DNA from 2 places in the Clostridium sp. CM037 genome. Region 1 is predicted to be linked to the other one. Evidence: riboswitches for the same ligand, from Rfam matches in the RefSeq annotation. Region 1 holds a riboswitch; the other holds the start of a gene.
The links. Region 1 has a riboswitch for lysine ahead of ACWJKP_RS03840 (aspartate kinase). Riboswitches for the same ligand answer to the same signal wherever they lie in the genome.
Positions count from the first base shown of each region.

Region 2: linked by a shared signal. The riboswitch ahead of kal (3-aminobutyryl-CoA ammonia lyase) and the one ahead of ACWJKP_RS03840 (aspartate kinase) in region 1 are both predicted to bind lysine.

Region 1 covers NZ_CM143650.1:766,906-773,479, forward strand. Annotated here, with positions in the region: gene ACWJKP_RS03820 (class I SAM-dependent methyltransferase) at 1-105, shown strand, start outside; gene ACWJKP_RS03825 (S-ribosylhomocysteine lyase) at 98-550, shown strand; gene ACWJKP_RS03830 (hypothetical protein) at 534-662, shown strand; partial or broken gene ACWJKP_RS03835 (cysteine synthase) at 661-804, shown strand; lysine riboswitch at 861-1,032, shown strand; gene ACWJKP_RS03840 (aspartate kinase) at 1,181-2,380, shown strand; gene ACWJKP_RS03845 (FtsX-like permease family protein) at 2,953-4,086, shown strand; gene ACWJKP_RS03850 (FtsX-like permease family protein) at 4,088-5,281, shown strand; gene ACWJKP_RS03855 (ABC transporter ATP-binding protein) at 5,284-6,030, shown strand; gene ACWJKP_RS03860 (hypothetical protein) at 5,983-6,339, opposite strand.
Region 2 covers NZ_CM143650.1:3,931,996-3,938,569, reverse strand. Annotated here, with positions in the region: gene ACWJKP_RS18865 (hypothetical protein) at 305-1,399, shown strand; gene ACWJKP_RS18860 (cysteine-rich small domain-containing protein) at 1,438-1,689, shown strand; lysine riboswitch at 1,802-1,982, shown strand; gene kal (3-aminobutyryl-CoA ammonia lyase) at 2,184-2,564, shown strand; gene kce (3-keto-5-aminohexanoate cleavage enzyme) at 2,723-3,547, shown strand; gene atoD (acetate CoA-transferase subunit alpha) at 3,596-4,249, shown strand; gene ACWJKP_RS18840 (3-oxoacid CoA-transferase subunit B) at 4,251-4,916, shown strand; gene kdd (L-erythro-3,5-diaminohexanoate dehydrogenase) at 4,929-5,966, shown strand; gene kamA (lysine 2,3-aminomutase) at 6,174-6,574, shown strand, end outside.

The DNA.
Region 1 (6,574 bases):
GAGAATACAGATTTAAGATGCAAAGGTTATTCTAGCAAAGGCGAATATACTGAAACTGGCATTTTCATCGCAGTAGCAAATAAGGAGGTAAGGGTAAATGATTAAAGTTGAAAGTTTTTCATTAGATCACACAAAGGTTGTGGCACCTTTTGTACGAAAATGTGAGGTAAAGATAGGGAAAAAGGGTGATAAAGTAACAAAGTTTGACTTAAGATTTATGCAACCAAACAAGGAGTTTATGAATATATCAGCTATCCATACTTTAGAGCATTTGCTTGCTGGATATATGAGAGAAGTAATGGACGGAATTATAGACATTTCACCTATGGGATGTAGAACAGGTTTTTACATGATCGTATGGAATGATGTCAGTGTAGATAGGGTTATAGAAGCACTAAATTATGGATTAAAAAAGGTAATAGAAACAGAGGAAATCCCAGCAGCCAATGAAGTTCAATGTGGAAATTATAGAGATCATTCCTTAGATGGTGCAAAAGAATATGCAAAATTAGTTCTTAGTAGAGGTGTTAGCAGTGAGATATATAAATAGTATATTAAATATTATAGGAAATACACCACTTATTAAGCTAAATAATTTGGGTGTAAAAGAAGGTGTAAATATCTTCGCAAAACTGCAGCTATCAATTAAGGATACAATGTAAAGAGGGGCTATTTGTAGGCAGTTCTTTAGGGACTGCCATAGTATCTGCAATAAAACTTGGAGAAACCATTGAAGGTGGGAACATTGTTGCAATACTGCCTGAGAGGGGAGATAGATATTTTAGTAAGAACATCTGTAATTAATGCTTGTACTTATAAACATACTGTGATAATATAATAACTAATTTAATAAGTAAACTACCTAGGGTAGAGGTGCTGTATCTAAGAGTACTTGTTCGGAGCTGACAGGCTAAGATGAATAAGAAAAGGAGCTATGGCCGAAGAAAATGTATTTGGTGAAATTATTTTCTGAGATTACATATAATATATGTAAAATTGTCACTGATTGTTCAGTGGTGAGCTACAAGGTACACGAAGTTTGTATAAAAACATGTATTTTATGCAGCAAAGGTGTTCCTTTGCTGTATTTATTTTTTTTGGAACAATATATAAGAGTTCTAAATCTCACAAAAGGTGATAAATAGCACCAAAGGTGATAATTAATAGGAGTGATTTGATTATGGCAGTAGTTGTTCAAAAATATGGAGGTTCATCTGTAGGAACTACAGAGAAAATTAAAGGGATTGCACAAAGTATAGTAAAGAGGAAAAATGAAGATACAGATTTAGTTATAGTAGTATCTGCTATGGGGGACACTACAGATGATTTATTATCTCTATCAAAAGGTATAGGAGAAAAACCAGATAAGAGAGAATTGGATGTTCTATTATCAACAGGTGAAATAATTTCAAGTGCACTACTCGCCATGGCAATTAAGGGACTTGGATATGATGCCATAAGTTATACTGCATACCAAATTGGGATTAAGACTAGTGGACAATATGGTAAAGCGTTAATTGAAGATATACACGGTGGCAAGATCAAAAAAAGCTTAAAAGAAGGAAAAATTGTAATAGTTGCTGGCTTCCAAGGAATAAATGGAGAAGGGGATATTACAACACTCGGCAGAGGTGGATCTGATACTACTGCAGTTGCTTTGGCTGTGAAGCTTAAAGGTAGATGTGAAATATATACGGACGTTTCTGGAATATATAGTGTAGATCCTAGAGCATACAGTGTGGCTAAAAAATTAGATGAAATAGAATATGAAGAGATGCTTGAGCTAGCAAGTTTGGGAGCTCAAATAATGCATTCAAGGTCTATAGAACTTGCCCAAAAATATAGTATACCTATATATGTAGGGCTCAGTAATAGTGATATTAAAGGAACTGTAATTAAGGAGGTAAAAAATATGAATATGGAAAGTAAACCAGTAACAGGAATAGCAACTAGTGATGAGGATGTTGCAGTAACACTTCAGCGTATACCTAAAGATGTAAATATATTGTCTACTATATTTGAAGCTATAGGAAGTAAAAGAATTAATATAGATATGATAAGTCAAACATCACCTATAGATGCAAAGGTAAGTGTATCATTTACTATACCAAAAGAAAGCTTAAAGGATAGTTTAGAAATTATAGATAACTTAATAGCAGATAATAAAGTTATAGTTGATGAGGAGATAACCAAATTTTCAGTGGTGGGGCTGGGCATGAAGACAACCTCTGGAGTAGCAGCTAGAATGTTTAGGGTTTTTAACAAAAACAATATTGAAATTAAAATGATTACTACATCAGAAATAAGAATTACTTGTGCTATTAAAACTGGAGACAAATTAAAGGCTATAAGGGTTGTTGCAGAGGAATTTAATCTGTAAATATAATTTATGGGGATATGTATTTTCCTAGTATAGTTAAAGTAAAAATAATTATTAGGATATCAAGAGCAGAAATGCTCTTTTTTTAGTTCGTTTACGGTATACCGTAGACGAGCGCAAACTAATGGGCCTTTGAAAGTGTCATTATATTTATATCATTAAAGGAAGCCATATTAATTGCAGTAACAGAGGGGAAATATAAAGGACGTAAGTCTATTGAAGTACCAAAGTTATGGGATAGGTAACTTAAAATAAACCAATATATTTTACGAAATATAACATGGTAATGCTGCTAGAAGATACTTCAAGGAGATTATAAAAATAATATATGAAATATCTCAAAAAATAAACAGGATTGATATAACACCTATAAACAACGATGTAGTCACAATGTGACCGTACACGTATGGCTCCCTCACCAAAAGTTTTAAGAAAAATGTTTTTTTATACATAATGTTACAATATTCGCAGTTAATATCAAATATAATGGACAAGTACTTTATATTAAACATTAAAAGGAAATCAAATATATTTTATTTCTAATACTATAAACTTAATGGTGGAGTGAAGCAATGTTTAAATTAATTTCAAGAAAAATAAAGAGCAATCTTTTTCATTATTTTTTGATATATATAGGTTATTTTTCAGCTTTGTTAGTTATTTCATTTGGATTTACTTTTTTAAAATGTAGCAAAGATATGACTGTTGATTATACAAACGGTAATATAAAACACCAACAGTTGATTTCTGTAAATATTAATAATGATTCAAATGAAATAGATTATGATAACTTAACGAATATTTTAAAAAAATATTCAAAAATAACATCAATTAGAATAGACGGTTTGATTGGAGAGAAAACTGTAGATAATAAAATATTTGAAATCCCAATTCAACCAGTAATATTTAATGAAACACCAGAATGGATTCCCACAATTGTCCACGGTCGATATTTAAACTCAAATGAAAGTAAGTCAAAAGCTAAAATTGCCGTTATTGGTAAAGGTGTAGAAACTAATAAAATAAGTGAAAACAATTATATTAATTTAGGTGGGGGAAAATTTAAAATTATAGGTACAGTCGGTAAATTAAGTAATTATTCTAATTATCTAGGTTCTGTTTTTATTCCATTAGAATCTTTACCTGATAAAATGAAAAAAAACATAAAAACAATTCAGATATATTTATTCAAAAACAATAATAATTGTAAAAATGAAATGAATGAAATATTAAATGATGTTAATATGTTACCAAATATAAAAGCAACTCAAGTTGAAATAGGCGAAGACTTATCCCAGTTTTATACTAATGTGTCTATAACTACATTTGTAAGCTGTTTAATTGTATTAGTATCAGTAAGTAATATAATTATTTTAGTGTTTTATTTAATGTTAAAAAACAAAAAAAATATTTTAATTAGTATTGCCTTAGGTGCAAACAGAAAAATAATTTGGGAACAAATATTTATCGAACTTATGTTAGTATCATTATGTGCTATTATTTCTGCGTTTATAGCTGCAAATTTATTAATACCATTTGTTAAAAACAATTTTACACATATTTTAAATATACAAGATATACAATTTAGTTATTTAAATATAATAGTAACTTCTTTAACTACTCTTATAATGAGCTTTTTAATATCAATAATAAGTGTGAAAAAGTTTTTTAAGTTAAATCTTATAACAGAATTAAAAGGGGAATAGTATGTTTAGATTACGAATATTAATTAACTCTATAATAAAGCAAGGTATAAAGTTTAAATTAGTTTTTCTTCAATTAATTATAGTATTTATATCTTTAAATTTTGCTTTTACTTTAATAAATAAAAACATAGAAGTAAAAGATAGCATTAATAAATTAGTTAGTAAAGATACATCAGTACTACTTAGAATGTCGGTAGGTTCACAAAATGAAGATCCTCTGAATTCAATTAACAAAATATATGAAGAAATTTCAAATAATAAAATGGTTGATAAAATCGGAAGTTATTCTATAAACAAAGTTAAAGTCGATCAAAGTGAGATTAATGCTATTTTTTTCAATAGAGGTGCTATTGATTTATATAATATCGATATTTGTAAAGGTAGCGATAAAATTTTTAGCTACAAAAAAAATCAAGATGAGATTCCAATTGTTATTAGTAATAATTTATCAAACAAATGGCATGTAGGGGATGTAATTACTACTAAAATGTCGCAAAATAACCAATCAAAAGATTTCAAATTGAAAATTATAGGAATAATAAGTAAAAATGCTGTTTTTTGGAATTCTAGGATAGGTGATAAATCATCGATTATTTCTTTAAGGGATTCCATTATTATACCATTTGATAAACAATACTTTTATGATGAGATTACTGATTTTAAAATGAAATCTAGTAATACAGTTGTTTCAACGAAAAACGTACATGACTTAAATAAATTTACAACTTATTTTTCAAAACTCAAGGATGGGAATACATTGCTTGATTATATTGAAGTTAATGAATTGATAACTCGAATATACAATATAAGTAAACCTTGGATTATGATGACATTAACATTTTCGTTTTTATTATGTGTTTTATCCTTCATAGGATTTATAGGTATATTAATAAGTTATATTACTTTTAGAAAGAGAGAATACGGGATTAGATTCGCAGTAGGATCAACAAGTAAAGAATTATCAAGATTAGTATGTGGAGAAATATCTTTGTCACTAATTATAACTAATTTTATATCTATTCTTATTCTAATTATTATAAATAATATAGCAAAAATGAATTTAACCCCATTATCAATTATTAAATCTATTATCCCTTCTTTTGTTATCTCTCTTACTCTAGTGTTTATAACATTTTTAATATATAAATATTATATATTAAAGAAAAATATTGTTGATTTAATAAGGGGGAATTAATTTTGAGTTACATACAACTAATAGATATCATGAAAGACTATGGAGATAAACAAGAAACTGTACACGCTTTAAATAAGGTTAATTTTAATATAGAAAAAGGTGAGATGATTGCTATTTTAGGCACATCAGGCTCTGGGAAATCAACATTATTAAATTTAATTGGGTGTTTAGACAAATGTACTAGCGGAAACTACATATTTGACGGTAAGGATATCACAAATTATAAAGATAAAGAATTAGCTATAATAAGAAATACCCAGATGGGATTTATATTTCAAAATTTTTCTTTAATCACAGATTATAACGTTATAGAAAATGTTGAAATGCCTCTTTTATATAGAAATTTACTTTTAGGTAAGAATAAAAAATTAAATAAACATGAAATTAAAAAATTAGCATTAAAACATTTAAAAGAAGTTGGTATAGATGGATATGCAAATAAAAAAGTTACTCAGTTATCTGGTGGTCAACAACAAAGGGTTGCAATAGCAAGGGATTTAGTAAATACGCCAGATGTTATTTTAGCAGATGAACCAACAGGTTCTTTAGATAAGAATAACAGTTTAAATATTATTAATATGTTGAAAAATATTAATGAAACTAATAATACTACCATAATAGTGGTTACCCACGATGAACAAATTGCTGAATTCTGTCATAAAATCATTAGAATGGAAGATGGCATTATTATTAACGACATTTTAAAAGGAAAGTCTCTCACTTCTATAAGTGTGGATACTATACTGTAACAAAGAGAAAACTTTCAATAACTTAAATTTAGTGTTTGAAAATGTTTTTGAAGCTTTGCATTGCTCAATATTATGGTTATAGTTGTTACCCAAAATTTCAAAAGCCATTGCGCCCATTGTGAAAACATTTGTAATCTCATCAATAGTTGCACCTTTTTCAAATTCCTCTGGGGACATAAATCTTGACGAACCCCACATATGTCCCATGGTATTAATAAAAGGATTTTTAGTGTAAAAATCTATATCACAAATTATAGTTTTATTAGTTTCAAAATCGTATATAATACTACCATCGGGTACAGCCGACATACGTGGTGCGTCCCGACAGGGCGTATATTCTAGCAGATGGGAATCCTGTCAAGGTAAGATTTAGCAAATCGCTTTGTATCGAGTCTTAGAGATGTTGCGGTAACGTAACATTTTAAGCGTAGACAGAAAGTTAGTAAGGTAGAATTGACTGGGTGGTAACCCAGCAGTGAATGGTATTGAGCTTCGGAAAGTTGGTATCAAGATAATTATTTTGGATGTAGGTTTGTCAATTTAT
Region 2 (6,574 bases), 1.1 Mb from region 1:
GAATTTATGGGAAGTATCTATAACAAATGCGAAAATCATTTCAAAAGTAATAAAAGGCATTAGTTTAAATTTAAACTAATGCCTTTTATTACTTTTGTACGGATAAATCATTGTTAATATTTACAAAAAAATCATAACTCAAAGAGAAAATAAACATTGTATATTTTTAAATTGTAAACATATAAATAACAGTGTAAAACATTAAAAAATTCCAGTTGATACACTAATATAAGTGGAGTATAATAATCTATGTTTCAATTATTTAAAATATTAATTGTTATGAATTTAAACGAGGAGCAAAATTATGACGGGCCATAAAAAAATAACGAAAAAAAAATTAAAGTTACTCATTATAGCGATGTGTTTATCTCTAAGCATAGGGACACTGATGGCTTATTTAAATAAAATTAATAAAAATCCGAGCAAAAATATAGAGGCTATATCTAGTAAAGATACCGAAATTAAAAGTAAGGATCAAAATGCTAAGCTAACAAAGATAGCATTCGAGAAGAATAATAATGTTTATCTTTATGATGAAATAAATGAACAGATTAAATCTTTAGGGGATAATTCAAATTCAAAAGATCTATTAAAGCTTTCTCCAGATAAAACAAAAATAGTTTTTAGAGCTTTTAATGAAGAAAAAGAAATAAATCCCCCGCATATAATTGTTTATGATATTAAAACTGAAAAATCAACGGAGATTAACATAAATAATAAAAATGTTCAACAAATTATTGAACTCAAGTGGATAGATAATGAAAATATTTTGATTACGGGTCATATTAATCCGTCAGCTTCAGGTTATGCGGTATATAACATAAAAAACAAATTGGAGTTAATATCATGCGAAGGCACCATAAGAGATATTATTATAAATAAAAAAAGCATTCTTTATAGCGTAACACCTCATATATTTCCAAAACCTAGGGCCAATCTATATATTAATGGTAATAAAATTTTTGAAAGTACAGATGATAAGGAAGAAATATATGATGGAGTGATATCTAAAGATGGTAAAATGCTTGCCTTTAGAAGTTTGCTTTCAGGTTCAAAGAATTCGAATGGTGAAGTAAATGCTTATATTAATGTAGCTAAAATTAATAATGATGGAAAATCAATAAGTGATTTAAAGAAGACAAGCATAAATAGTGACATAACTGGAGATTTAAAATTTGATGATAAAAATAATATAAATATTATAGGGGACCAATTTATATATAAATTAGAAGCAGGCAATATTATTAAGGAAAAAAATAATTTGCCAAAGCAAGCAGAACTTTCTGAGGAGCAACTTAAAAAGTTTAAACAAATTTTGAATAAGCAATTCCCCGAAGAATCTATTTTAGAACAAACAGTATTAGAAGATATAGATATATATAATGTGGTAACTTTTTAGATTGCGAAACTAATCTAAAAATTAAAGGAGGGGTAAAAATGAATAATAACTATAAATTTTTCAGAAATAAAGATTGCGAATATTTCCCATGCCATGAGGTTAAAAATGATGAAAAATTTAATTGTCTATTTTGCTATTGTCCACTATATTTTCTAGAGGAGTGTGGTGGTAATGGGAAATTCGTAAATGGTGTTAAAGATTGCTCAACTTGCATGATTCCGCATTCTGAAAATGGATATGACTATATAGTAAGCAAGATAGTGGAAGTAAATAAAGCAAAAAGAAAATAATAACTAAGAAAAAATATTTTTTACTAAAAAAGTATTTTTTTAAAAAAATATTGCATTTGAAACGTTTACGTATTATAATTAATTAAGAGTTAAAAATAAAATTTAATAGTTTCACATAAATAGAGGTGCAGATAAAGAGGTAATTTTTGAATGATAAGGATATGAACATCCAATGTCAAAAATGAAGTATTTGTTTGCCGAAAGAATATTTTGGTTCTTCAATATATTCTTGGGGATAGAAAGTAGTATTTCTATCACTGCCATAAGAATTCTTATGGAGAGCTATTTATGTAATGAAAAGATATTTTTTCATTGCATTAATAGACCTAGTACTTTGGTTAATTAAGGCGCTGAAAATTCAGTGCCTTTTTTTATTTCAAAATAAATTGACATAAGGCATTTTCTAAAAGATACACAATACAGATTTGTTGTTTTTTACAAAATTCCTGAAAATTACAAAGTAAATAACTACAATAAACGAGGAGGAAAATAAAATGAAGTCTTTAATAAGGTTAAGAATGAGTGCACATGATGCACATTACGGTGGAAATTTAGTAGATGGAGCAAGAATGCTTCAATTATTTGGGGATGTAGCTACAGAACTTTTAATTATGAACGATGGTGATGAAGGATTATTCAAAGCATACGATGCTGTAGAATTTTTAGCACCAGTTTATGCAGGAGACTATATAGAAGCTGTTGGAGAAATAGTGAAGATAGGGAATTCATCAAGAAAAATGATTTTCGAAGCAAGAAAAGTTATAGTACCAAGACCAGATATAAATGATTCAGCTTGTGATGTATTAGAGGAACCAATAATAGTTTGTAAGGCAAGCGGAACTTGCGTAGTTCTAAAAGAAAACCAAAGAAAATAATATGCAAGAGAATTAATGTAAACTTTTTCACCTAGTGGTTAATATTTTAGTTGCTAAATAAGTTTGTGAAAAATTATCATAATATATATAACTTATCATAAATATTATGGTAGATAGTAATTATTTTTGTACCACGAAGCACTATAAGGAGGTAGCACATGGAAAAATTAATAATTACTGCAGCTATATCTGGAGCGGAAGTTACAAAAGAACATAATCCAAACGTACCCTATACTGTTGAGGAAGTGGCAATAGAAGCGGAAAAAGCTTATAAAGCAGGAGCTAGCATCATTCATTTACACGTAAGGAAAGATGATGGAACACCTACTCAAGACAGGGAAAGATTTAGAGCTTGTATGGAAGCTATTAAAGAAAGATGCCCGGATGCAATTATTCAACCATCAACAGGCGGAGCTGTTGGAATGAGTAATGCAGAAAGACTACAACCAGTTGATTTAGGACCAGAAATGGCAACTTTAGATGCAGGTACTTGTAATTTTGGTGGCGATGATGTATTCGTAAATACTGAAAACACTATTAAAGAATTTGGTAAAAAGATGATTGAAATGGGTGTAAAACCAGAAATTGAAGTTTTTGATAAGGGCATGGTAGATATGGCAATAAGACTTCAAAAGAAAGGTTTTATAAAAACACCAATGCATTTTAATTTTGTTATGGGTGTAAATGGTGGGATAACTGCTTCGCCAAGAGATTTAGTATTTATGGCAGGAAGCGTGCCAGAGGGAAGTACTTACACTGTATCAGGTATTGGTAGATTTGAATTTCAAATGGCAGCGGTGACTATTGTAATGGGTGGTCATGTAAGAGTTGGATTTGAAGATAATGTATATATTGAAAAAGGTATACCAGCTAAATCAAATGCAGAATTAGTAGAAAAAGTAGTTAGACTTGCGAAAGAACTTAGCAGAGAAATTGCCACTCCACAAGAAGCAAGAGAGATATTGGGTTTAAAGAAAATATAAAACTGATAATTGTTATATCTTCAAGATAAATAAGAGGAGGTAAAATAAATGAATAAGGTTGTATCTTTAGAACAAGTTAGGCCATTACTCAAAGATGGAATGTCAATAATGATAGGTGGATTTTTAGCCTGTGGAACACCTGAAAAGATGATAGATCTATTAATAGAAACAAATGTAAAAAACTTAACTATAATAGCAAATGATACAAGCTATGTAGATAGAGGCATAGGAAGACTTGTAGTAAACGGTCAAGTTAAAAAAGTTGTGGCATCTCATATAGGAACAAATGCTGAAACGGGAAGACTTATGACAGAAGGGAAAATGGAAGTAGAACTTGTGCCACAAGGAACACTAATTGAAAGAATAAGAGCAGCGGGAGCTGGGCTTGGTGGAGTGCTTACCCCTACAGGAGTTGGTACTATGATAGAAGAAGGAAAACAAAAACTTACAATAGAAGGAAAAGAATATCTATTAGAACTTCCAATTAAAGCTGATTTAGCACTTGTTTATGCAAGCGCCGTAGATGAAATTGGAAATGCAGTTTATTATGGAACAACAAAAAACTTTAATCCAATTATAGCTACTGCTGCAGAAATCGTAATAATGGAAGCTGGAAAAATTGTTAAAGTCTGCGAACTTGATCCAGATAATATTGTGACTCCATGTGTATTGGTTGATTATATTATAGGGGAGGCTAACTAATATGATTACAGATAGCAAGATTGCAAAACAAATTATTGCAAAAAGAATTGGTAAAGAATTAAAAGATGGACAACTTGTTAATTTGGGCATAGGGCTTCCAACATTAGTTACGAATTATATTCCAGAAGGCGTCCATGTTACTCTCCAATCAGAAAATGGAATGGTTGGAATGGGAGCTTCTCCAGCAAAAGGAGAAGAAAACAAGGATGTAACTAATGCAGGTGGTCAATTTACTACAATACTTCCTGGCGGAGCATACTTTGATACCGCAATGTCTTTCACTTTAATAAGAGGAGGGCACGTTGATATGACTGTTCTTGGAGCATTGGAAGTAGATCAGGAAGGAAACTTAGCTAATTGGATTGTGCCAGGTAAAATGGTTCCTGGTATGGGTGGAGCAATGGATTTAGTAGTAGGAGCCAAAAAGGTTATTATTGCAATGCAACATACAGCTAAAGGGACTCCTAAAATATTAAAAAAATGTACGCTACCATTAACAGCAAAGGCACAAGTTAACCTTATAGTTACAGAACTTGGAGTAATGGAATTTACTGAAAAGGGACTTGTACTTACTGAAATTCATAAAGATACAACAGTTGAAGAAGTTAAATCACTTACTGAAGCTGAATTAATAATATCAGAAAATCTAAAAATAATGGATGTATAGGAGGAATTTATTATGAACAAAGGATGTAAATACGGAACTCACAGGTCACTTGAACCAAAAGGTGCATTGCCACAACCAGCAACTAAAATATCAAATGATATGAATATATTTGATAATGAAATTTTAATTGATGTTCAGGCTTTAAACATAGATTCAGCTAGCTTTACTCAAATAGAGGAAGAAGCAGGACATGACATTGAAAAAATAAAAGCTAAAATTATGGAAATTGTAGCTGAAAAAGGAAAGATGCAAAATCCTGTAACAGGTTCAGGTGGAATGCTTATTGGAACAGTTGAAAAAATAGGCGAAGCTTTAAAAGGAACAACAGATCTTAAGGTTGGAGACAAAATATCTACATTAGTTTCACTATCGTTAACTCCTTTAAAAATAGAAAAAATTGTTGATATAAAACCAGATATCGATAGAGTTGAAATAAAAGGGAAAGCTATTTTATTTGAAAGTGGATTATATGCAAAACTTCCAAAAGACATGAATGAAAATCTAGCATTAGCAGCGTTAGACGTTGCAGGAGCACCAGCTCAAGTTGCTAAACTTGTTAAACCAGGTCAATCAGTTCTTTTACTAGGCGCAGCAGGAAAATCAGGAATGATTTGCTCTTATGAAGCAGTTAAAAGAGTAGGACCAACAGGAAACGTTATAGGCATTGTAAGAAATGAAGAAGAGAAAGCGAGATTAAAAAGATTAGGTCTAAAAATGCAAATAGTTATTGGAGATGCTAGAAACGCTATTGATGTAATGAACACTACTCTAGAGCACAACAATGGATGTGAAGTAGATGTAGCAATTAACATGGTTAATGTTCCAAATACTGAAATGTCATCAATTTTACCAGTAAAAGATGACGGAATAGTGTACTTCTTCTCAATGGCTACGAGCTTTACAAAAGCGGCGCTTGGAGCTGAAGGTGTAGGTAAAGACGTTACTATGATCGTAGGGAATGGATACACTAAAGGACATGCTGAAATAACTCTTGAAGAGTTAAGAGAAAATGAAACATTAAGAAAAGTATTTGAAGAATTATACGTTTAATGACATTTCAGAAGGAAAGTATTGAAGTTCTATAAGTGGGAGCATAAATATCCTTCTGAAGTCATTAATATTTCAGCTTCGAAGAAGATGATTTAATTGTGATTTAGAGGATACAATATAAAGCTATATTGTATTCTCTCTAAACCATATTGATATATCAACTACATATTTTTAAATTAAAAATTATTATACGATGGAGGTACTAATATGAAAGTTAATAGAAGATTTGAATTATTTAAAGATGTAACTGATGAGCAATGGAATGATTGGAAATGGCAGGTTAAAAATAGAATTGAAAATGTGGATCAACTTAAAAAATATATACCGTTAACGCAGGAGGAAGAAGAAGGAGCTAGGAAATGCGTTCAAACATTAAGAATGGCTATAACTCCTTATTACTTAGCATTAATAGACCCTAATGATCCAAACGATCCAATAAGAAAACAAGCTATACCAACAGGGCTTGAATTACATCAGGCACATGCTGATTTATTGGACCCATTACATGAAGATTCAGATTCTCCAGTACCAGGGTTAACCCATAGATACCCAGATAGAGTATTACTATTAATAACTGATCAATGCTCAATGTACTGCAGACACTGTAC